Regions from separate parts of the Pseudoalteromonas sp. Angola-4 genome, predicted to be linked through region 3. Evidence: predicted binding sites of a transcription regulator. Region 3 holds the regulator's gene; each other region holds the start of a gene.
What was found. Region 3 encodes ArgR, which controls arginine synthesis, uptake and breakdown. Its sites were predicted from a motif close to ANTGAATANNTATTCANT; they were not measured.
Positions count from the first base shown of each region.

Region 1: a site for ArgR is predicted at 3,492-3,509, ahead of argC (N-acetyl-gamma-glutamyl-phosphate reductase). Genes of this name have one in related genera too.
Region 2: a site for ArgR is predicted at 2,514-2,531, ahead of PSH48_RS13180 (OadG family protein). Genes of this name have one in related genera too.

Region 1 is NZ_JAQREK010000001.1:41,911-49,850, reverse strand. Features, by position in the region: gene PSH48_RS00250 (argininosuccinate synthase) at 1-633, opposite strand, end outside; gene PSH48_RS00245 (ornithine carbamoyltransferase) at 630-1,562, opposite strand; gene argB (acetylglutamate kinase) at 1,570-2,337, opposite strand; gene argC (N-acetyl-gamma-glutamyl-phosphate reductase) at 2,337-3,347, opposite strand; gene argE (acetylornithine deacetylase) at 3,566-4,717, shown strand; gene panP (pyridoxal-dependent aspartate 1-decarboxylase PanP) at 4,797-6,425, opposite strand; gene PSH48_RS00220 (bifunctional diguanylate cyclase/phosphodiesterase) at 6,702-7,940, shown strand, end outside.
Region 2 is NZ_JAQREK010000011.1:8,260-16,199, reverse strand. Features, by position in the region: gene PSH48_RS13190 (sodium ion-translocating decarboxylase subunit beta) at 1-425, opposite strand, end outside; gene oadA (sodium-extruding oxaloacetate decarboxylase subunit alpha) at 437-2,215, opposite strand; gene PSH48_RS13180 (OadG family protein) at 2,225-2,470, opposite strand; gene PSH48_RS13175 (DUF1328 domain-containing protein) at 2,999-3,172, shown strand; gene PSH48_RS13170 (hypothetical protein) at 3,225-3,416, shown strand; gene PSH48_RS13165 (YcxB family protein) at 3,573-4,040, shown strand; gene csrA (carbon storage regulator CsrA) at 4,091-4,282, opposite strand; gene PSH48_RS13155 (aspartate kinase) at 4,372-5,589, opposite strand; gene alaS (alanine--tRNA ligase) at 5,596-7,940, opposite strand, start outside.
Region 3 is NZ_JAQREK010000009.1:4,583-12,522, forward strand. Features, by position in the region: gene PSH48_RS11580 (ABC transporter ATP-binding protein) at 1-749, shown strand, start outside; gene PSH48_RS11585 (Dyp-type peroxidase) at 793-1,692, shown strand; gene argR (transcriptional regulator ArgR) at 1,689-2,156, opposite strand; gene mdh (malate dehydrogenase) at 2,381-3,313, shown strand; gene ispB (octaprenyl diphosphate synthase) at 3,408-4,379, opposite strand; gene rplU (50S ribosomal protein L21) at 4,801-5,112, shown strand; gene rpmA (50S ribosomal protein L27) at 5,129-5,386, shown strand; gene cgtA (Obg family GTPase CgtA) at 5,523-6,674, shown strand; gene folA (type 3 dihydrofolate reductase) at 6,747-7,238, shown strand; gene PSH48_RS11625 (DUF3718 domain-containing protein) at 7,317-7,694, shown strand.

The DNA of each region.
Region 1 (7,940 bases), on a different contig from region 3:
TGGTGAATTAGTCCAGGTCCAAACTTGGTCACTAGGCTCACACCATGGATCTTCAAGCTCGCCGCCTTCGTGCGAAATATGCCATGCGTTAGCATCACGGCTGTAAATTTTTGTTGCTGAAGCAGAACACGGAATATCACGCTCAGCCAAGTAATCTAATAATGATTCACGGCTTGATAAATCCCACTCACGCCATGGTGCAATTACTTTTAAATCGGGTGCAAGCGCTGCAAAACATGATTCAAAACGTACTTGGTCATTACCTTTACCAGTACAACCATGCGAAAGTGCATCGGCACCTACTTTACGTGCAATTTCAACTTGCGCTTTAGCAATAATAGGACGCGCCATAGACGTACCTAATAAATAAGTACCTTCGTAAATAGAACCCGTTTTAAGCGTTGGGTAAATGTACTCACTTACCATTTCATCTTTTAAGTCAACTACGTAACACTCAGATGCGCCTGATGCGATGGCTTTTTCTTCAACGCCTTCAAGTTCTTCAGCGCCTTGGCCTACATCGGCAACAAAGGCAATTACTTCACAACCGTAGTTTTCTTTTAACCATGGCACGATAGCTGAAGTATCAAGACCACCTGAATAGGCTAAAACGACTTTTTTAATTGAACTCATAGGTGTTCCTTAACAAAATTTGGATTTAGTAATGTAACTAGCAGAGCATTTTGCGCATGCATGCGATTTTCTGCTTGTTGAATAATTTTTGATGCTGGGCCATCCATTACCTCAGAGGTAATTTCAAACTCACGGTGAGCCGGTTGGCAATGTAATACCGTAGTCGCACCTGTTTGTTCTAGCAATGCTTGGTTTAGCTGATAAGGCATGTATTTTTCTTTAACTTGCTCAAGAGGCGTATCATCGCCCATAGACACCCACGTATCTGCATATACAACATTAGCGCCTACAGCGGCTTCTACACGGTCGCTTACCATTACTGATGCGCCGTTCATTGCAGCAATTTGCTCAGCCTTTTTAAGAATTTGCGAATCAGGCGAGCTGCCTTTTGGTGTAACAGCAACAAAATCTGTACCTAGCGTTGCCGCTAATAACATAAGTGAATGAGTAACGTTGTTACCTTCACCTAAGTAAGCCACTTTTAGCTCGCTCACATCGCCGTGTACTTCTTGTAGCGTTAAAAAATCAGCCAATGCTTGGCACGGGTGATATAAATCACACAAGCTATTAACGACAGGTACACTAGAGTATTCACCTAAGGTGGTTAACGTGCTGTGCTGGTTTACACGCGCTACAATTCCATCAGCCCACGTAGAAATATTAAGTGCAAAATCTTTTACAGATTCACGTGCACCCATAGCGCCGTTTTGCTGATCTAAATACACAGCGTGGCCGCCTAAACGGTTAATACCAATATCAAACGATAAACGCGTACGTAAACTTTGCTTTTCAAATAGGGTAACAATTGACTTACCCGCTAATACTTGGCTGTATTTTTCTGGCTTTGCTTTTAAATCACGCGCTAGTTTTAGTAAATTTAGTGCGCCTTGTTGGTCTAATTCTAGACCCGTTAAAAAATTCTCTAACATGATAACCCTATGGTGTAATTTTTGTTCCGACATGCTCGCCCTGTAGCAAAGCAGTTAAATTGTCTGGCTTTTGCCAGCTGGAAATATACACACCGCGTCGTAAATGTTGGGCAGCGTGCAGGCTGGTCTTAACTTTGACCTCCATTCCGCCCAAAATTACCCCTTCATCAATTAAAGTATCAATGTGTTTTGTGTCAAGTTGATGTAACGGCTGCTTGTTTGCATCAAGTACCGCTTCTACATCTGTCATAAAAATAAGTTCTGCATTTAAGTTGCTAGCAATCGCTGCGGCAGCTTCATCAGCGTTAACATTGTACCATTTACCTTGCTCATCAAACCCAATGGAGCTCACGATAGGTAACCGACCAAGCTTAAGTAAATCGTTAACAATTGAATCATCATTACTTTCGCACTTACCTACTTGCCCAAGCGCTTTTAGCTTTTGAGACGCCATAACTCCGGCTTCATACAAACAAAGGCCAACAGGTTTATGGCCTGCATTAATAGCTTGGCTTACCAGCTGCTTATTTGCACAGCCAGCCAGCGCCCCCACTATGTAAGGCATTTGCTCACTTGGGCTAATACGCAGTCCTTGGTGCTTTGCACTAGCAAAGCCTGCTTGTTTTAGCCAAGTGTCAACTAACGAGCCACCACCATGAACAATAACAAACTGATTATTTTGATCAGCGTTTAATACATTAAACAAAGCTTTTGCCGCGTTTTCAGTATTAAGTACAGCACCACCTAATTTAATTACCCACGTTTTAGTGCTCATTAAAAGGCTCCTTTTAAGCCAGTGGTGTGATCTAAATTCATTGATAAGTTAATACATTGCAAGGCTTGGCCCGCAGCGCCTTTTAATAGATTATCTATCGCTGCCATAACAATCAGTTGAGAGCCTTGCTGCTGCCAACCAATATCAACATAGGGTTGTTTTACCACGCTTTTAATAGATGGCACTTTATCAGCTAACAAACGAATCAACGGCTCGTTATTAAGTACTTGATAAGCATCAGATACGTTTTCCTTGGAAACGCCTGGCTTAAGCTGTACATAAATAGTTTCTAAAATTCCACGCGGAAAGTTACCTAAGTGCGGTGTAAATAACACCTTGTGGCCAAGGTGTTGTTCAATTTCAGGCCCATGACGATGGTTAAATAAACCATACGGGGCAAGCGATACTTCACAAAAGTGAGTACCTACGCTGGCTTTACGCCCTGCGCCAGTAACACCTGAAACAGCATTAATAATCACTTTTTCATCACTCAACAAGCCTGCCTGTTGCAACGGCTTTAACGCATTAAGCGCAGCGGTTGGGTAACAGCCGGCTACTGCCACAAGATTTGCATTGGCAATTGCACTGCTATTCCACTCTGCTAACCCGTAGGCTGCTTCGTTTAATAACTCAGGATGTTGGTGCTTAAAACCATAGTAAGTAACATAGTCGTCGTTGCTAGTAAGGCGGTAACCACCTGATAGGTCGAATACTTTTTTACCCATAGCTAAAAACTGCGGGGCTAAATCAACACTTACTTTGTGATCAGTACATAAGCAGATGTAATCGGCACTCGAATTTATGTCATCAAACGCTGATTCGCTCAGTGGTAGTAGAGGAATATCAAGAAGGTTTCTATGTTCTGGGTATAAATCACTTAATAATTTATGTTTATCTAAACTTCCCTCAGAGACATAACAGCCCGATAACGTTAAATTAGGGTGCTTAGCAACTAAGCTTGCTAATTCTGCGCCGCTATAACCGCTTGCGCCAATAATCGCTACATTCATTTTTTACTCGTTTATAAATTTACTACTAAATAGGTGTGGTGTTCGCTTACACTAGCTTAGATGCTAGCTAATACTTTTCTCAATGAATTGTTGATTATCGTCGCATTATCTTCATGGCTATACTTAATATATTTATGCTTAAAAAGTGAATTGATATTCATCATAAATACTTTTATATTGTTATGCAATTAAATTGAATAATTATTTTGGATTTTTTTATGTCTTTGCCGTCATTTCTCTCTATGTACCAACAACTCATTGCAGCCCCCTCTATTAGTGCAATAGAAGATGAACTTTGTATGAGTAATAAAGGGGTAATAGAGTTGCTAGCACGTTGGTGCGAAAGTTTAGGTTTTACTTGCGAAATTATAGAGTTAGAAGGTGGGAAAGGCCGATACAACCTACTTGCAAAGCGGGGAGTAGGCGATGGCGGCTTAATGCTTGCCGGCCATACAGACACCGTACCGTTTGACGATAGCCGCTGGAACCACGACCCATTTAAACTCACTGAACATAATAATAACTTATATGGGTTAGGTAGTATTGATATGAAAGGCTTTTTTGCTTTTGTATTACAAGCTATTAGTGAGCTTGATATAAAACAGCAAACACAACCTATTTTAATACTCGCCACTGCCGATGAAGAAACCACCATGGCGGGAGCGCAGCAGATTTGTAAGCACCCTAATTTAAAACCTGCGCGTTGTATTATTGGTGAACCTACTGATATGACTCCTGTATTTACTCACAAAGGACATATGAGCACGGCTATAAGAGTGATTGGCCGTTCAGGTCATAGTTCCGATCCCGAACGTGGTCTTAACGCCATCGAAGTCATGCATAAAGTGATTACAAAGTTGCTGATCTTAAAAGAGCAGTTAAAGAATAAATATTCAGTTGAACATTTTGAAATACCTTACCCTACCTTAAATTTAGGTAATATTCATGGTGGCGACAACGCAAATCGAATTTGTGGCTGCTGCGAAATGCACATAGACATGCGCCCGCTCCCAGGGTTAAGCATTAAAGACTTACAAGCTTTACTTATTGATGCCACCAGCGATATAAACGCGCAATACCCAAACGCAGTGAGCGTAATTGATTTACACGAGCCCATTCCAGCTTTTAGTGGCAGCACTGATAGCGCACTCGTTAAAATGGCAGAAAAAATTGCAGGAGAAAAAGCCGTTGCAGTAAATTATTGCACAGAAGCTCCGTTTATTCAGCAACTTGGCTGTGAAACAATAGTCATGGGGCCAGGCTCAATTAATCAAGCCCACCAACCTGATGAATTTTTAGCAATGGAGAAAATAAACCCATCGCAAAAAATTATAACTGACATTATTAGGGCAAACTGCTTTAACGCTTAAAAAGAAGACTGTATTAAAACTCACAGCAAAAATAACAAAGGCGCCCATTGGCGCCTTTGTTTTAGTTTATACCTAGGCGTTACTGCATATACTTACTTAAGTACTTTTTAAATACAGGGTCTGTTTTAGCAAGCTCTTTTTGCTCAGCTAAAATCTCTTTTAATATAACACCCGATGTGAGCGGATTAGCCAATACCACTCTAAATACCACCGTCGGCTGATTATCGTACTTTGAAGGGGTTAAGCGAGTACGCGATACAAACGAGCGCCCTGATTCACGTTGGCGTTTTTGCATACTGGCAGTAAAGCGATTGAGCGACGCGAAAATTTCTAACCGTGTTGCGGCATCTGCTTGGGCTATGGCTTGTTTAATTTGTTTAGGCACATAGCGGTATGTAAGCAAACACAGCTCAGGCTCTGAAATCAGCTCAAAGTCTTCATCCGCTTTAATTAAATCAGCAAAGTAATGTGCTTTTTTGATACTACGATCAATAAGCATTTCGTAGCCTTTGCGGCCAATAACGCGTAAGCAAGCATGTACTAACATAGCCATACCCGGGCGGCTGCCTTCGAGTGTATGGCTTCCTAAATCTTTTGAACCTTTACGTAATATGTACTCTGCATGGTGCTCTATTGCATCCGTAGCAGTTGGGTCTTTAAATAACACCAAGCCTGCGCCCATTGGCACATACATTTGTTTGTGTGCATCAATGGTAATTGAATCTGCGCGCTCAATTCCTTTTAATAATGGGCGATGCGTTTGCGATAAAAGCGTTGCCCCACCCCACGCTGCATCAACGTGAAAATGGCAGTTTATTTGCTGTGCTAAATCGGCCATATCATCAAGAGGGTCGATATTACCGGTCTCGGTTGTGCCAGCAACCCCAACAATTGCCATAACTTTTATGCCTTGCGATTCAAGCTCTAAGGCTTTTTCGCGCATGGCATTCACATCAACCTTGTTATTTTCGCAGGTTTTTACACCAATTAAATTTTCACGGCCGATGCCTAGTAAATCAATTGATTTACCTAAAGAATAATGCCCTCGCTCCGACACTAAAACGGCCAGCCCTTTGTAGCCATAATGCAGCATACCGGCAACGAGCCCTTGAGCGGCAATGCCTTTAAAGCTGCCGTCGGGTTTTAATAAGCGGTTACGCGCAATCCACAGTGCCGTTATGTTTGCAACTGTACCACCAGAGCAAAAAGCACCGAGTGATGTTTTAGCACTGTGCATCCATTTAGAATAAAACGACTCATCTTGCGAGTAAGCTAAATGATGCATCATGCCAAGCACTTGGCGCTCTAGGGGCGTAAATGCTTTTGAGGTTTCTATTTTTACTAGGTTTTGATTAAGCCCCACCATCAATTTTGAAAGCGGTAGTAAAAAATGCGGAAGAGCCGATGTCATATGCCCAATAAAGCTAGGCGCAGCCGTGTGTACTGAATGGGCAACTAGCTGCTCCATAATATCTTGGGCGTAAGCAGATACAAACGTTGGGTTTTCTGGGATCACCGCAGCCTGAAAATCTTTTTCAATTTCGTGTAATGGTTTTTCAATTGCCGCTATATTTTCGTTTAAAAACCCTGCTAAATTACTCGAAATTTCAAGCTCAATTTTGCTTAAAGTTGAGTCTGGCGCTTCAGGTACAGTAAATATACGCTTAAGGCTTTCTTTAGAGGCGACGGCACAACGCTTTTGATCCATCTTTATACCTAGTGTGTGTGTAGCTAAAACACGCGTTTAACAGTTAAAAATGCCAAACTATGGCGCTATTATAAGCAGCGTGCTTCTTTTAAAAATTGCGCTAACTTTACTGCAATATAAGTAAAATGTCTCCCTTTAAGCCATAAAAGCGACTAAACGGATGACAAATATTGTAAAAAAATTTCAATAATAGGATTTTATTAAAAAGTCACATTTTAGTTTTGGGCAAATTGCATTTATGCGTATACTTAATATGTGTAACAATAAGGGACAAGTATGCTCACAGGGAAATTAAAAGGGAAGTGGTTTATAGCTGGCTTTACATTGTTTTTGGTCAGTTTATTAGTCTATGTTTATTACACCTATAGCTCAGCGCGTAGCGAAATAATGCACGCTGTCGATGAGCGCCTTCTAAATGCCGCCACCAGCGTAAAACATATTTTGGGGCAAAGTTACCACGATAGAATTAGCCAAGGCTACGATATTGGTTTTTCGGTTTACCAAACTAAAAGCAAACAACTCTCAGAGCTTGCACAAGCGCTTGATATAGCTTACGTCTATTCGATGATCATGCGCGATAACAAAGTTTACTTTACCTCTTCCAGCTACACCAAAGACGATCAAGAAAACGCACGTGTTACGCAATTTCTTGATTTATACCCAGAGGCCACAGACATTAACAGGGGCGCGTTTTATTCTACCGAGCCTGTTTTTGAGCAATCTAGCGACCAATGGGGTGATTTTAAAACTGTTTTTATTCCCTTTGTAGATAAATATGGTACCACCTACATTACGGGTGCCGACATAACCTTAGATGATTTAAATAAAAAGCTTCAATACAGTGTCACTAAAGCCATAATAACGGCGTGTTTTTTCTTTTTTATTGCGGTACTGGTTGCAGCTATTTATATATATTTGTTAAAGCGTACCCTAGCAACAGATGCCAGTACGGGCTTTGCCAATCATATTGCGCTTGAGTACTTTATCAAAAAGAGTAATTCACACCACATGCAACTTGCCATTATTTGGGTGAACGAAATTGAAGATATTAATAGCTTTTATGGCACTCAAGTTGGCGACAACGTAATGAAAAGCTTGCTCAGTCATTATCAAAGTCGCAGCCCGCAAAGCTGTAAGGTGTATCGCCTTGCTACTAATAAAATTGCCGTTCTTACCCCTAAAAGCTTTAAAAGCAGCGAACTGAGCGATTTAGTTGAGTCGTATAATGCAAACAGCCCGGTATTAACAAACCCATTTATTTATATAACTTACTGCGCAGGTATCGCCAGTGGTAATAAATCACTACTGATTGAAAACGCGCACATTGCAACGCTTCAGGCTAAACACGGCCGCGGTAAGGTTGTTAGCTACTCAAAAGTAATGAGCGATGTAAAAAACCAGTATCAATACAATGTAAGCCTTGCCAAAGAGGTTCAAGAAGCATTTGATAACAACCGCATAGTGCCTTATTTTCAAGCTATGTTTAACACCACCAATAATGAAGTTGTACATTAC
Region 2 (7,940 bases), on a different contig from region 3:
GCAATGGCTGAGGCATCTTGTAAGCTAAATTCAAAGCCAGGTACATAGTTTAATAAAATGGCCCCAAACAAGGTGGCAAAAATACCAAACTGCGCGGCTGCACCCAGTAATAACATACGCGGGTTGGCAATAAGCGCACTAAAATCAGTCAGCGCCCCTACTCCCATAAAAATTAATAAAGGGAAGATCCCCGTATCAATACCTACGTAATACACGTAATAAAGCAAACCACCTGGGTCAGAAAGCCCAGCAACCGGAATATTAGTCAGTATTGCGCCAAAGCCAATCGGCAGCAGTAATAGGGGTTCAAAGTTTTTAGCAATGGCTAAAAACAACAACAAACACCCTACCGCAATCATTATTAAGCCAGGAAACGTAAAGTTAGCAATGCCGGTAGCATGCCAAAGGTTTAAAAGACCTTCCATTAAAGCTACTCCTACGCCATCGCTATAATTGCATCGCCCGTTGTCACAGCATCACCTTCAGACACTAAGACCTCAGCCACAGTACCTGAGTGCATTGCACGAACCTCGGTTTCCATTTTCATCGCTTCCATAATAACAACCACATCGCCTTCGTTTACGGCTTGGCCTGCTTTTACTTTTACTTTAAAAATATTACCTGCCAGTGGCGCATTCAGTGTTTCACCTGATGCAACCGATGCTGATTGTGGTAAGTGCTCTGAATCTTTTAGCGTTACCTCTTTAAGCTCGCCACCTTGCGCAACCACTACATCGTAAACTTTACCGTCAACTTTAACGCTGTATTGCTCAGCGCTAACACCTTTGTTGCTTGTAGGTTTTGCTGCAGGCTTAGCGTTTGCATCATCAGCACTTGGCACTGCTTCAAAGGCATCTGGGTTATTACGGTTTTTAATAAATTTAAGGCCAACCTGTGGGAATAATGCATAGGTAAGCACATCATCTATTTGCTCATCAGCAAGTGTTAAACCTTGTTCTTGCGCTTCTTTTTGCAGCTCTGCTTCAAGCGATGCAAGCTCTGGGGCTATATTATCTGCAGGGCGACACGTAATAACCTCGCTGCCATCAAGCACTCGCTCTTGCAGCTCTTTGTTCATAGGTGCAGGTGTTAAACCATACTCGCCTTTTAAAACACCGGCGGTTTCTTTGGTAATTGTTTTATAACGCTCACCCGTAAGCACATTTAGTACTGCTTGTGTGCCTACAATTTGCGATGTTGGAGTAACTAGCGGAATAAAACCTAAATCTTCACGCACGCGTGGGATCTCAAGTAATACTTCATTTAGCTTATCTGCTGCGCCTTGCTCTTTAAGTTGGTTTTCCATGTTGGTTAACATGCCACCAGGTACTTGCGCGAGTAAAATACGGCCATCAACACCTTTAAGGCTCCCCTCAAAGGCAGCGTACTTTTTACGTACATCTCTAAAGTAAGCCGCTATTTCTTCTAGCTGGTTTAAATCTAATTCGGTATCGCGGGGCGTACCTTCAACAATAGCTACAATGGTTTCTGTAGCTGAATGACCGTAAGTCATACTCATTGAAGAAATTGCGGTATCAAGCATATCAATGCCTGCATCAATGGCTTTTTGATACGTAGCTGTACTTAAACCGGTGGTTGCATGGCACTGCATAGCAATAGGGATAGAAACGGTTTCTTTTAGCCCTTTAATAAGTTGCTCTGCATCGTATGGTTTTAATAAGCCTGCCATATCTTTAATACAAATAGAGTGACAACCTAAATCCTCTAGCTGTTTTGCAAGGGTTGACCACATATCAAGGGTATGCACTGGGCTTACAGTATAAGAAATAGTGCCTTGTGCGTGTGCTCCTACTTTTACAGCCGCTTTAATTGCCGTTTCTAAGTTACGCACATCGTTCATGGCGTCAAAAATACGAAATACATCTACACCATTTTTGTGGGCACGCTCTACAAACTTTTCTACCACGTCATCGGCATAGTGGCGGTAACCCAATAAATTTTGCCCGCGCAATAGCATTTGCTGTTTAGTATTGGGCATTGCTTTTTTAAGGGCACGAATACGCTCCCACGGATCTTCACCTAAATAACGAATACACGAGTCAAACGTAGCGCCGCCCCATGACTCAATAGACCAATAACCGGCATCATCAAGTTTGCTAGCAATAGGGAGCATGTCATCTAAGCGCATACGGGTTGCAAGTAAAGACTGATGAGCATCGCGTAAAACAAGTTCTGTTAATTTTAATTTAGCCATGTGTGCCTCTTATTTATTATTTGATTTGTACTGAGCAATGGCAGCACTAATAGCAGCGATGTGCTCGTTTGACACACCTTGAGATTTTAAAGATGGTGATTTAACCGGTATTGCAACTTCAGCCTCGTCAAAACGAGCAACCAAGTTAGACATGAGTGACACAGCACCAATCAATATTGAAAGAAATACAAACACGCCCACCATGCCCGTCAGCATCAAGCTACCTGCGGTTGTGAGTACAGCTCCTATATCCATTTTTCTCCCCCTGCACTATATAGCGATACAAAAAACCGCTTTATTTAAATAATTATTCACCGAATGATAACAAAACTTTTAACTTTGTCCACCACCTGTCAATTGGTAAAACCAATTAAAATTAAACTAACATACAGTCACAATAGTTAACATAGCTAATACAGGGTTAAATTAGCTTAGATATAGATGATAAAAATAACCGTTATAGGCAAAGGTTATATGATTAAACCCAAAAAAACTTAAAAACTATAAAAAATAGTAAGTTAAACGGCAGGTAAAAAATCAGTTTGGGCTAAAATGTAAATTGGTCTTACCAAGACTAGTAAAGCAGCGCACAAAAAATATTTATTTTTTTACTCTCTTTACAATAGTGTGAATAAGTTACATCGTTAAACGTAAAACTTACCAATCCTAAATTTACAACCTTCGCTCAAAAAACCATAACATATTGAAAATTAATAAAATTAAACTCTGGCACGCAACTGGCATTATTACTTTCGAACGAATTTGATAACCAAGGAGAAAACAATGTTACGCTGGACAATTACATTTTTAGTTATTGCTTTAATCGCTGCAGTGTTAGGTTTTGGTGGTATCGCAGGTGCCGCAGCTGGTATAGCAAAAATTATATTCTTTATCTTTTTAGTACTTTTAGTGATTTCTTTAGTTTCAGGTGCGCTGCGCGGTAAATCGCCCAGGTAGCTACTAACATACTTAAAACACTAAACAATCAACATATACAAGGAATTACATTATGAACTCAACAACTTTAAAAGCAGCACTAATCGCCGTATTTGCAGGTTTCTTTATGATGGGTTGTGAAGACAACCACGCAGAAGAAGCCGGTGAGCGTATTGATGAAGCAGTAACTGACGTGCAAAACTCTGTTGAAGATGCATGTGAAAATGTAAAAGAAGGCGTTAACGCAGAAGAAACTAACTGTTAATCTGTTTGGAAACGTAAAAAACGGCTTTTAATAAGCCGTTTTTTTGTGCGCTAACAAAAAGCGGCTTCTAACTCTTATAATGCATAGCCTACATTAACGGGTGTGATTTTTACGCTAGCTTGTTAAAATAGCGAAAACTATTACTTATTAGCAATTATGGCACTGACCACCACATACACACTCGATAAACCCTACTACTACGAATGCTTTGACGAGTCCCACTCTTATAGTAAAGCAGCCAAGCCAAAGTATTTTTTGCTGGCATTACTGGTGTGCTTAGGTTTAATTAGTATTTACGCCATGGACGATCATTACCTAGGTACATTTTTAATAATGCTGGGTGTATTAGAATGCGTTGCCTTTTATTACCGCAGGCCTTGGTGGGTTACGCGCCAAATGTTTAGTCGTGCTTCGGGTTCAACGGTTACTCTTTCGTTTACCGATGACGCTATTAGCACCGAAAACCACTATAAAAGCCATACATTTAAGTGGGCAGAAATAACCCATATTATTAAAACCAACCACGGCTACTTAGTGCACCATAATAAAGGTATGCAATATATTTCTAGCAGTGTATTAACCGATGAAATGCGCGATTTTATAAACAAAAAAGCCACTCAGTGAGTGGCTTTTGGTATAGCTAAGTGCATTACTCAGCTAAGTATAACTGTTGATTAAGCATTGCCCGGATTAGGGTTAGACTTTTCAGCTTGTATACGCATGTAAATCTCTTCACGATGCACTGAAACGTCTTTAGGTGCGTTAACACCAATTCGAACTTGATTTCCTTTAACACCTAATACAGTAACAGTTACTTCGTCACCAATCATTAGGGTTTCACCTACTCTACGAGTTAGTATTAGCATTCTCTTGCTCCCATGTTCCAATAAATTATAAGATTCCGCTTGACCATTTTAATGAAAAATTGATTGAAAAGTAAGTAAAAACTCCCAAACTATCCATTTTCTGTTAAAAATTCTGAGTGTAACGCTCTTACTGCTAGTTCTAAATACTTCTCGTCAATTAAAACCGATACCTTGATTTCAGACGTCGATACTAAAACTATGTGTATGCCTTCTTGCGCCAATGCATCAAAAAATTGATGCGCTACACCACTGTGAGACTTCATTCCTATGCCAACAGCCGACACTTTTGCAACTGTTGTATCACTAGAAATGCTATCAGCCTGCAGATTTACCTGTTGTTGAGTTAGTAAATCGTGTGCTTGCAAATAGTCATTTGAATGCACAGTAAAAGCATAGTCTATTTTTTCAAAGTTATGATTAACTTGACTAATCATATCTATTTCGATGCCATTTTCTGCAAAAAGTTTCAAAATTTTTGTAAGAGAATGAACACAGTATGGTACGCCATGTACCTTTATCAAGCATTCGTCACGATTAAACGCAATCCCCGACACAACCTTAGTTGGCATATCGCTCTCCTCAAAACTTATTAGCGTTCCTTCATCGGGCTCAAAACTCGAAAGCACCCTTAGCGGCATTTTATGATTACCAGCCGACTCAACAGCACGAATATGCAATACTTTTGCGCCTAAACTTGCCAGCTCTAGCATTTCGGCAAACGTTACATGGCGCATTCGCTGTGCGTTTGGTTCTACACGAGGATCAGTAGTGTATACGCCATCAACGTCGGTATAGATCTGACATTCATCGGCTTTTATTGCCGCGGCTATTTCCACCGCAGAGGTATCGGTGCCGCCGCGCCCAAGGGTTGTAATATTACCCTCTACATCGCGCCCCTGAAAACCGGCAATAATCGCAATCCGATTATGCTCAAGCTCATGCTTTAAACGCGTCGCAGCAACCTCTTCAATACGGGCTTTACCAAACATGTTATCGGTTTGAATATTAACCTGATCGGCTAGTAGGCTTACAGCCGAATGGCCACGTTTTATAATAGCCATAGCAAGGAGCGAAACAGAAACCTGTTCTCCAGTGCTAATAAGTACGTCTAATTCTCGGCTACTCGGGCGAGTATCTATTTGCTTGGCGAGGTTAATTAAGCGGTTGGTTTCTCCCGACATGGCCGAAAGAACCACAACCACTTGATGACCTTGCTGCTTAGTTTTAACAACAAGGTCGGCGACCGCTTCTATTCGCTCAATAGAGCCAACCGAAGTGCCGCCAAACTTTTGGACAATAAGTGCCACGTAAGCTTAAACTTTCTCACTTACCCAGGCTGTCACGCTTTCAAGCGCGGCGTTTAGGTTTTCAGGCTGTGAACCACCCGCTTGTGCCATATCAGGACGACCGCCCCCTTTACCGCCTACTTGGCCTGCCATGTGGTTTACAAGCTCACCGGCTTTAACTTTACCGGTTAAATCTTTCGTTACACCAGCAATTAGGCTTACTTTTTCGCCGCTGGCAACACCCAGTGCAATAACACCTGAGCCAATCTTGTTTTTAAGATCGTCAACCATGCCACGAAGCGCTTTAGATTCAGTACCTTCAACGTTTGCCACTAGTAGCTTAACGCCATTAATTTCAACAATCGAATCAAGTAAAGATGCACCCGCTGCACTGGCTAGCTTGTCGTTAAGCTGTGCTATTTGCTTTTCAAGGCCTTTAGACTTTTCAAGAAGCGCAGTTACTTTTTCAAGTACCGATGCGCTATCACCTTTTACAAGCGCTGCTACATCGTTTAGCTGTTTTTCTTGCTCGCTTACATACGCCACTGCATCTGCGCCTGTTACTGCTTCAATACGGCGTACGCCTGCAGCAATACCGCTTTCAGATACAATTTTAAATAAACCAATATCACCCGCGCGCTCTACGTGCGTACCGCCACACAGTTCAATTGAGTAATCGCCAATGGTTACTACGCGTACTTCATCGTCGTACTTTTCGCCAAACAGCGCCATTGCCCCTTTTGCTTTAGCGTCATCAATCGCCATAAGCTCAGTGTTTAGGGCAAAGTTACGACGAATTTCATCGTTAACTACACGCTCAATTTCACGTAGCTCGTCTTTAGTAACCGCTTCAAAGTGCGAGAAGTCAAAACGTAAACGTTCAGGCTCAACCAGCGAGCCTTTTTGGCTTACGTGTTCACCTAATAATTGGCGCAGTGCTTCGTGTAAAATATGCGTAGCTGTGTGATTTTTCTTAATGCGTTCACGGCGTTCATCATCAATAGTTGCATCTACTTTATCGTTAACCGCAATGCGCCCTTGTACGCTACCGTGGTGCGCAAACGCATTACCCAGCTTAGTAGTGTTAGTCACTGTAAACTCGCCACCTGCAACAGTAATGGTACCGGTATCGCCTGTTTGGCCACCAGATTCTGCATAAAATGGCGTATGGTTAAGTACCACAATGCCTTGTTGGCCGTCTTCTAAAATAGAAACCGACTCACCATTTGCAAACACTTCTACTACTGTAGCGCTGTGATGTGTGCTGTCGTAGCCTTTAAACTCAGTGTGTTTTTCTGACTTTAATTGCTCGTTGTAGTCGGCACCAAATTTACCCGCTTGCTGCGCTGTTTTACGCTGTACAGCCATGCACTCTTCAAAGCCTGTATGGTCTATTGTCATTTGGCGTTCACGGGCTACATCGGCCGTTAAATCAGCGGGGAAACCATAGGTGTCGTATAATTTAAATACTAAGTCACCAGGAATAACATCGCCTTTAAGCTCGCTTAGACTCTCTTCTAAAATAGCTAAGCCACGCTCAAGGGTTTTACCAAATTGTTCTTCTTCAATGCGCAGTACTTTTTCGATAATTTCTTGCTGCTTTGCAAGCTCTGGGTAGGCTTGGCCCATTTGTTCAATAAGCGCTGCAACCAGTTTATAGAAAAACGCACCTTGTGCACCAAGCTTGTTACCATGGCGTACTGCACGACGAATAATACGACGCAATACATAACCACGGCCTTCGTTTGACGGCATAACACCATCAGAAATTAAAAACGCACACGAACGAATATGATCCGCCACAACGCGTAGCGACTTATCGTTTAAATCTTGTGCGTTAGTTACACTTGCCGCAGCTGCAATTAAGCCTTGGAACAAGTCGATTTCGTAGTTTGAATGCACGCCTTGTAAAATAGCAGCAATACGCTCAAGGCCCATACCTGTATCAACAGATTGTTTAGGCAGCGGCTCCATAGTACCGTCGCTTTGACGGTTGTACTGCATAAATACAAGGTTCCAAATTTCGATAAAGCGGTCGCCATCTTCTTCAGGCGAGCCCGGAGGACCACCCCAAATGTGCTCACCGTGATCGTAAAATATTTCAGAACACGGGCCACACGGGCCAGTATCGCCCATTGACCAAAAGTTATCTGAGGTAGCAATACGAATAATACGATCTTCGCTTAGGCCAATATCATTGTGCCAAAAGCCAAATGCATCTTCATCGTCGTGGTAAATAGTAACAAGTAGTTTTTCTTGTGGTAATTTAACAACCTCAGTTAAAAACTCCCACGCAAACTTAATAGCGTCTTGTTTAAAGTAATCGCCAAAACTAAAGTTACCTAGCATTTCAAAAAATGTATGGTGACGCG
Region 3 (7,940 bases):
TTGCGTTTGGGCTGGGTAAAGTAAGCAAAGCGCAAAAACAGCAACGGGTAGAGGAAATGCTAGAGCTAGTGCATTTAACGGGGTGTGCAAAACGCTACCCTCATCAGCTCTCGGGTGGCCAGCAGCAACGCGTGGCTATTGCGCGGGCTTTGGCTTATAAGCCTAGTTTATTGCTTCTTGATGAGCCTTTTTCGAACATAGACACACAAGTACGTTTTGAGTTAATTGCTGATATTAGGCGCATTATTAAAGCGCAGCAGGTTTCTGCGGTATTTGTTAGCCACTCAAAAGAAGAAGCCTTTGCGTTTTCAGACACGCTAGCCATTATGCATCAAGGAAAAATAGCCCAACAAGGTACTCCAGAGCAGCTTTTTGCCGTGCCAAAGACAAAGGAGGTTGCAGAGTTTCTGGGTCAGGGCATATACTTAGGCGCAGAAGTGTTAACGGCAACTGAATACACAACGCCTTTTGGTGTCGTGCAATCGCAGCATGAGCATACGCACAGTGCAATAAAAGGGGTGGTGTATATTCGTCCACACCATATTGAGCTTGCGCAAAATACGCAGGCCGATAACCCTCAAGGTGTGAGCATTTTAAGCCGTCGGTTTATAGGCTCGGCTTATGTTTACACTGTTGTAATTGCAGAGCAAGAGATTGAAGTTGCCGCACAATATGGCCAGTCATTTGAAATAAATGAGCAGGTTATAATAAAAATAAAACCTCACACGGTGAATTTTTTCGAATCATAACAAATGTGTTATTCGCTGTGTTTTATAAAGCTAAGGAATAACAATGGCGCAAGCGCAATCTGGGATTTGTGCTGAAGCAAACTTACACGGTTTGCATTTATTTTTTAATGTATTTGATGGTCAAGACGAGTCATTGCGCGCAAAGCTTAAGCGCGTAAGCGCAATTGAAGAAGAGTTTAGTGATCAGTTCTCCGAAGCCATGCTCTCTTGCATGGTGGCTATAGGCGCGCAATATTGGCCGCATATACTACCTGAATATATCCCAAGCGAGCTGCAAAGCTTTCCTAATATAAATCACAGTGATTTTGTTATGCGCGTACAGCCATGTGATTTATTCATACAAATTCGCTCAGACCGAGAAGATGTTAATCACCTTTTTGCATTGCAAATATTAAAGTTGTTTTCGCCCGATGTAGAGCTGGTTGAACAAATTCGCAATTTTAGGTTTTTAGATGGGCGAGACTTTAACGGCTTTATTTATGCAGGCGACACCCCACATGGACGCCAAAAACGAATCACGGCACTGGTTAATAACCCCGACAGCTTTGAACACCAAGGCAGCTATATTCATGTACAGCGTTATAAGCATGACCTGAGCGTATGGCAGCATTTATCACTAAGCGAGCAAGAACACATTATGGGGCGCACACGTTTAGATAACACCTTAATTGAGCCAAAGGTAGATACTAGCCACGCGACTAGAAGTGAGCTAAAAGATGAGAGCGGCCAAGCAATACTGCTTAACCAAAGCATGCCGTATGGCGATGTTTACGAGCAAGGCATGCTAAGTATTACATGCTCTGCATCGGGAAGTGCGTTTGAAAAGGTACTTAACAGCCGCATAGGAAAAGGGGAGTGTTACGACCATTGGCTTGATTTTACTCAAGCCGATATGGGGTCAGCTTTTTTTGCCCCCTCAGTTGGTTTTTTAAAGCAAATTTAAACCGTATCAAATAAAATACGTACTCGTTCAAGTGTGACGTCTATTTCAGAGATTTTTGCTGGGGCAATAAATATAGTATCGTCTCCGGCAATAGTACCTAATACACCATCGGCCTTTCCTAACGAGTCAAGTAAGCGGGCAATAAGCTGCGCAGCGCCTGGACTAGTGCGAATAATGATCATCATTTCATTATGCATAATATCAATGACTAACTGGCGTAATGGGCTTTTAGCTGTCGGCACTCCCATTTCAGCGGGTAGGCAGTAAACCATTTCTTGTTTAGCGTTGCGGGTACGCACAGCACCAAACTTACTTAACATGCGTGACACTTTACTCTGGCTTATATTGTCAAAGCCTTGCTCTTTAAGCGCATCAACTATTTCGCCTTGAGAGCCAAAGTTTTCTTCTTTTAAAAGTGATTTAAACGCTTTTACCAATGCTTCTTGTTTATCTTGAGGTTGCATAGTCTTTATTCATTATTGTTATTTATGCTGTAAATACTACACAAAAATGAATAATTATGCAGCAGTTGTTTAGTCAACTTGACAGTTTGATGCGATAAACCACCAAAGTTTACAACTATGGTCGAAAATATCGCAAAATAGGCCCGATAAATTTGTTTTTAGGCGCTAATTTCATTATCTTAAGGGCCACAAGTATTTCCTACCTCAAATGACGGAGAATTCCAATGAAAGTTGCTGTATTAGGTGCTGCAGGCGGTATCGGTCAAGCATTGTCTTTACTATTAAAAACAGGCTTACCAGCTGGTTCTGAATTATCACTTTACGATGTTGCACCAGTTGTACCAGGTGTTGCTGTTGACCTATCACACATCCCAACTGATGTTAAAGTAGCAGGTTTTGGCGCAGACGATTTAAACAAAGCGCTTGACGGTGCTGATATTGTTTTAATCCCAGCGGGTATGCCACGTAAACCAGGTATGGATCGTGCAGATTTATTTAACGTAAATGCCGGTATCATTAAAACACTAGCTGAAGGCATTGTAGCTAGTTGTCCTAAAGCACTTGTGGGTATTATTACTAACCCAGTAAACGGCACAGTACCGATTGTTGCTGAAGTGTTCAAGAAAGCAGGTACATACGATGCAAGCCGTGTATTTGGTATTACTACGCTTGACGTGATTCGTTCAGAAGCATTTGTTGCTGAACTTAAAGGCGTAGACGTTGCTACAGTTAAAGTACCAGTAATTGGTGGTCACTCTGGCACAACTATTCTTCCTCTACTTTCTCAAGTTGAAGGCGTAACTTTCACTGAAGACGAAGTTGCTGCACTTACTCCACGTATCCAAAATGCAGGTACTGAAGTAGTAAATGCTAAAGCAGGTGGTGGTTCAGCTACATTATCAATGGGTGCTGCTGCAGCACGTTTTTGTATGTCTTTAGTTAAAGGCCTACAAGGTGAAGATGTTGTAGATTACGCATACGTTGCTGTTGAAGATGGTGATGCAGAGTATTTTGCACACCCAGTACGTTTAGGTAAAAACGGCGTTGAAGAAATTCTTTCTTACGGCGAGCTAAGCGCATTTGAAGAAAAAGCGAAGAACGATATGCTTGAGACACTGAAAAAAGACATCAAAGAAGGTGTTGATTTCATGGCGTAATAGCCAAGTTATGCACAAAAAAGCCTGCTTATGCAGGCTTTTTTATTGCTCGAAAATTATGGCCCTTAAATACTAATTAAGGGAGGCTGCAAAGTTAGTGATCTCGCTCTACAGCTATACGCGCTAAGCTGATTAACGCTTGCTTGTACTGCGACTCTGCTAAAAAGTCTAAACAGGCAATGGCCTTGTCTGCTTCTTGCTGCGCCTTTTGCATTGTAAATTCAAGTGCGTTGGTTTGTTTAAGTGCCGTTAAAATAGCCTCAAGGTTATCCATACCATTGCAATGCTCAATGGCATCACGAATAAGGGCTCTTTGCTGATCACTGCCGTGCTTCATAGCGTATATTAGCGGTAAGGTTGGCTTACCTTCTGCTAAATCATCACCAATATTTTTACCTAATTGGTCAGCGTCTGCGTTGTAATCAAGCACGTCATCAACTAACTGAAAAGCAGTACCTAAATGCATACCATATAAATTAAGCGCATCTAACACACTATTATCTTGCTCGGTAATAATAGCTGCAAGCCCTGTAGCGGCTTCAAATAATTTAGCCGTTTTAGAGTAAATAACCTGCATGTAACTTGCTTCGGTGGTATTAGGGTCGTTGCAATTCATAAGTTGCAATACTTCACCCTCAGCAATCACGTTGGTGGCATCAGCAAGCACTTGCATAATTTGCATTTTGCCCAGCCCCACCATAAGTTGAAACGAGCGGGTGTAAATAAAATCCCCAACCAGCACGCTGGCAGCATTACCAAATTCGGCATTTGCAGTCGGTGTACCACGGCGCAGGTTAGATTCATCAACAACATCATCATGTAATAGTGTTGCAGTATGAATAAATTCAACAATCGTTGCCAAAGTAATGTGATCTTTACCTTGGTAACCCAAAGCTCTTGCTGCCAATATTGCCAGCATCGGGCGTACGCGTTTGCCGCCGCTGTTAACGATGTACAAACCAAGTTGATTGACTAACGCCACATCTGAGCGCATTTGCGCGTGTATAAGTTGATTGACGTCATTCATATCGCTTTCGATTAACGCCTGGATAGCTTTTATATCCATTGATCTCCGAGCCAATTTTTATGTGTGAACGGCGCCGATTGTACAACAAAAAAAGCACTAGCTCGATATTTTGTGACGATTCATTAAAAAAACCGAGTTAAAAACCTTAATTAGCGCTTAATTAGGGTATTTAATTGTATATTTCACACTCAAAGCGCGACTATTTATTGCGCAGTCAATGGGTTCTGGAGTAGGCATAGCGACACGTAAATTTATTTTGTCTTTGCACTAAAAAGCGCTTGGCAACAGGGCAATTTAATATAAAATGGGGGAAATATTGAATTGCTCTCAATGCAGCTACTTTTTATTCATTTTAATTACAAAATAGGCTTGCTAGTTTTTATGCATTAGCGTAAACTTCGCGCCCTATCGAAGAATATTTTAGTTGCGTCGATTTGAGGGCGCACAGACGGAGTTAATTATGTACGCGGTTTTCCAAAGTGGTGGTAAACAGCATCGTGTGACTGAAGGTCAAACGATTCGTCTTGAAAAATTAGACGTTGAAACTGGTGCAGCAGTTGAATTTGATTCAGTACTTTTAGTTGCTGATGGTGAGAAAATCGAGATCGGTGTACCGTTCGTAAACGGTGGTAAAGTAACAGCTGAGGTTGTTTCACATGGTCGCGGTGAGAAGATTAAGGTTGTTAAATTTAGACGCCGTAAGCATTCTCGTAAGCAAATGGGCCATCGTCAATGGTTCACTGAAGTTAAAATCACTGGCATTAGCGCTTAATTAGAGGTACTTAGAAATGGCACATAAAAAAGCAGCTGGTAGTACTCGTAACGGTCGCGATTCAGAAAGCAAACGCCTAGGTGTTAAGCGTTTTGGTGGCGAATCAGTTCTAGCGGGTAGCATCATTGTTCGTCAACGTGGTACTCGTTTCCACGCTGGCGCAAACGTAGGTATCGGTAAAGACCACACTATCTTCGCAAAAGCAGATGGTAAAGTTCAATTTGAACAAAAAGGTCCTTTAAACCGTAAATACGTAACTATCGTAGCTGAGTAATCAGTAAGGTAGTAAAAAACCCCGCCTTTGCGGGGTTTTTTGTTTTCAGAAACGTCAAATATATACCCAAGCCTGCATTTACGTTGGCTTGGGTATATAATAGTTAAATTAAAGCCAATCCCTAAAGTGAGTAATCATGAAGTTTGTAGATGAAGTAGAAATTCGCGCAGAAGCTGGTGACGGCGGCAGCGGTGTCGTGTCTTTCCGTCGAGAAAAATATGTACCAGACGGTGGCCCGGACGGCGGTGACGGTGGAGACGGTGGTAGTGTTTATCTACAAGCTGATGAAAACTTAAATACCCTAATTGATTACCAGTTTGAGCGTTTTCACCGTGCCGAGCGTGGTACTAATGGTCAAAGCCGTAACTGTACAGGTAAAAAGGGCGAAGACTTGGTAGTAAAAGTACCTGTGGGTACACGTATTACCGACGTTGACACTCAAGAGGCGTTAGGCGATTTAACGCAGCATGGTCAAAAAATTGTGGTTGCAAAAGGTGGTTTCCATGGCTTGGGGAATGCACGTTTTAAATCAAGTACTAACCGTGCCCCACGTCAAAAAACGTTAGGTACTCCAGGTGAAGTTCGTAACCTTAAATTAGAGCTTATGCTACTTGCCGATGTAGGCCTATTAGGGTTGCCAAATGCAGGTAAATCAACGTTTATTCGCAGTGTATCGGCAGCAAAGCCAAAAGTAGCTGATTACCCGTTTACCACGCTTATTCCTAATTTAGGGGTTGTACGCCCAGAGGCTAACAAATCGTTTGTAATAGCCGATATTCCGGGCTTAATTGAAGGTGCCTCAGACGGTGCTGGCCTAGGTATTCGCTTTTTGAAGCATTTAGAGCGTTGTCGTGTATTGTTACACGTGATTGACGTTATGCCTGTTGATGGTTCAAACCCTGTTGATAATGCATTTGCCATTATTAACGAGTTACACCAATACAGCCCTAAGCTTGCAGAAAAGCCACGCTGGTTAGTGTTTAATAAAATAGACCTCTTGCCAGAAGATGAAGCGCAAGCTTTGTGTGAGCAAATTGCGCAAGAGCTAGGTGAAGAAGAAAACGTTTACCGTATTTCAGCAGTTAATAAGCTTAATACTCAGCCATTAATTCACGATATTATGGCATTACTTGATAGCATGCCTAAAGAGAAGTTCGTTGAGATTGAAGACGAAGAAGTTGAGTTCAAGTGGGATACCTACCATCAAAAAGCAACCAAAGGCGATGATGATGATTGGGACGACTGGGATGAAGACGACTACGATGTAGAAGTGGTCTACGAGCGTTAATAAAAAACATATTTTAAAAAGGAGCATAAGCTCCTTTTTTATTTTTTAAGAATAAAGTACTAGGTATTTGATGTGATAATTTCAATGATCGCCGCAATGGCAAATAACCGTGTAATTGGTCTTGATAATAAAATGCCGTGGCATTTACCCGCCGATCTACAGCATTTCAAAAAGGTAACAACAGGCAAACCTGTCGTTATGGGGCGTAAAACATTTGAATCGATAGGTCGTCCTTTACCTGGGCGTCGCAACATAATTATTACCCGTAATAGCCAGTACAGCGCTCAAGGCATTGAGACGGTCACCACCCCAGAGGCTGCGCTAGAGCTGGTTAAAGCCGAAGAAGAGGTGATGATAATTGGCGGTGGTAATATTTATCAGCAGTTTTTACCAAGTGCCGATCGTTTATATTTAACCTTTATAGATTTAGAGGTTGAAGGGGATACGCAGTTTCCAGATTACCAAGCGGTAGCAACGTGGGAAAACGTCGACGAACAGACAAATAAACCCGATGAAAAGAATCAATATAGTTATAAATTCGTAACTTTATATAAAAAAGATTAACATTATTGCGAAACTTACAGCAGGTTGGTACAATATTAGACAATCAACATAGGTAAAAAGTACCATAAAGGGTGTTTCATGTTTAAATTGTCAAAGCTAATTGTTATTACAGCCGTTGCTGCTGGTTCGTTAATGTATACCGTGCCTGCTAAAGCCAATGATCAATTAGCAGTATCTATTTGTGAATATATCGCAGCTGATGATAAAAACCGTTTACGTAGTAAACTAAAAAGCTCACGTGTAAAAATTCGCAATATTTACGATGCTATTCAATGTAATGGTAATAATTTACTTCGCCATGCTGTAGTTAGTAACGCTGTTGACTCGGGCGAGTACATAGTTAAAAACTTATCAAAAAGCGCACTGTCTGATGGCGCTGATATAGCATGGGCTGAAGGCAATGGCCACGGTGGCTCACCGTTAATTGCTGTAATTAAAGACCGTGCAGGCCTTTAATTAACACAATAAAATAAAAACCGCGCTGGTCGCGGTTTTTTTGTGCCTGGCGTTAGCTAATACGCAGCGCTTTAGTAATGGTGATAGCTGTATTAAGCCTCTTATAATTTGCACACCCAAGTGATGAAACTCTCACCTTGTAATTAACCCGCGTTTCTTATCTTTAATAGCATATAAATTAAGTTGCTTGGTTTAATAAAGGCGCTGTATTCGCTAAGCCTTTACTCGTATATTTGCCGTAAATAT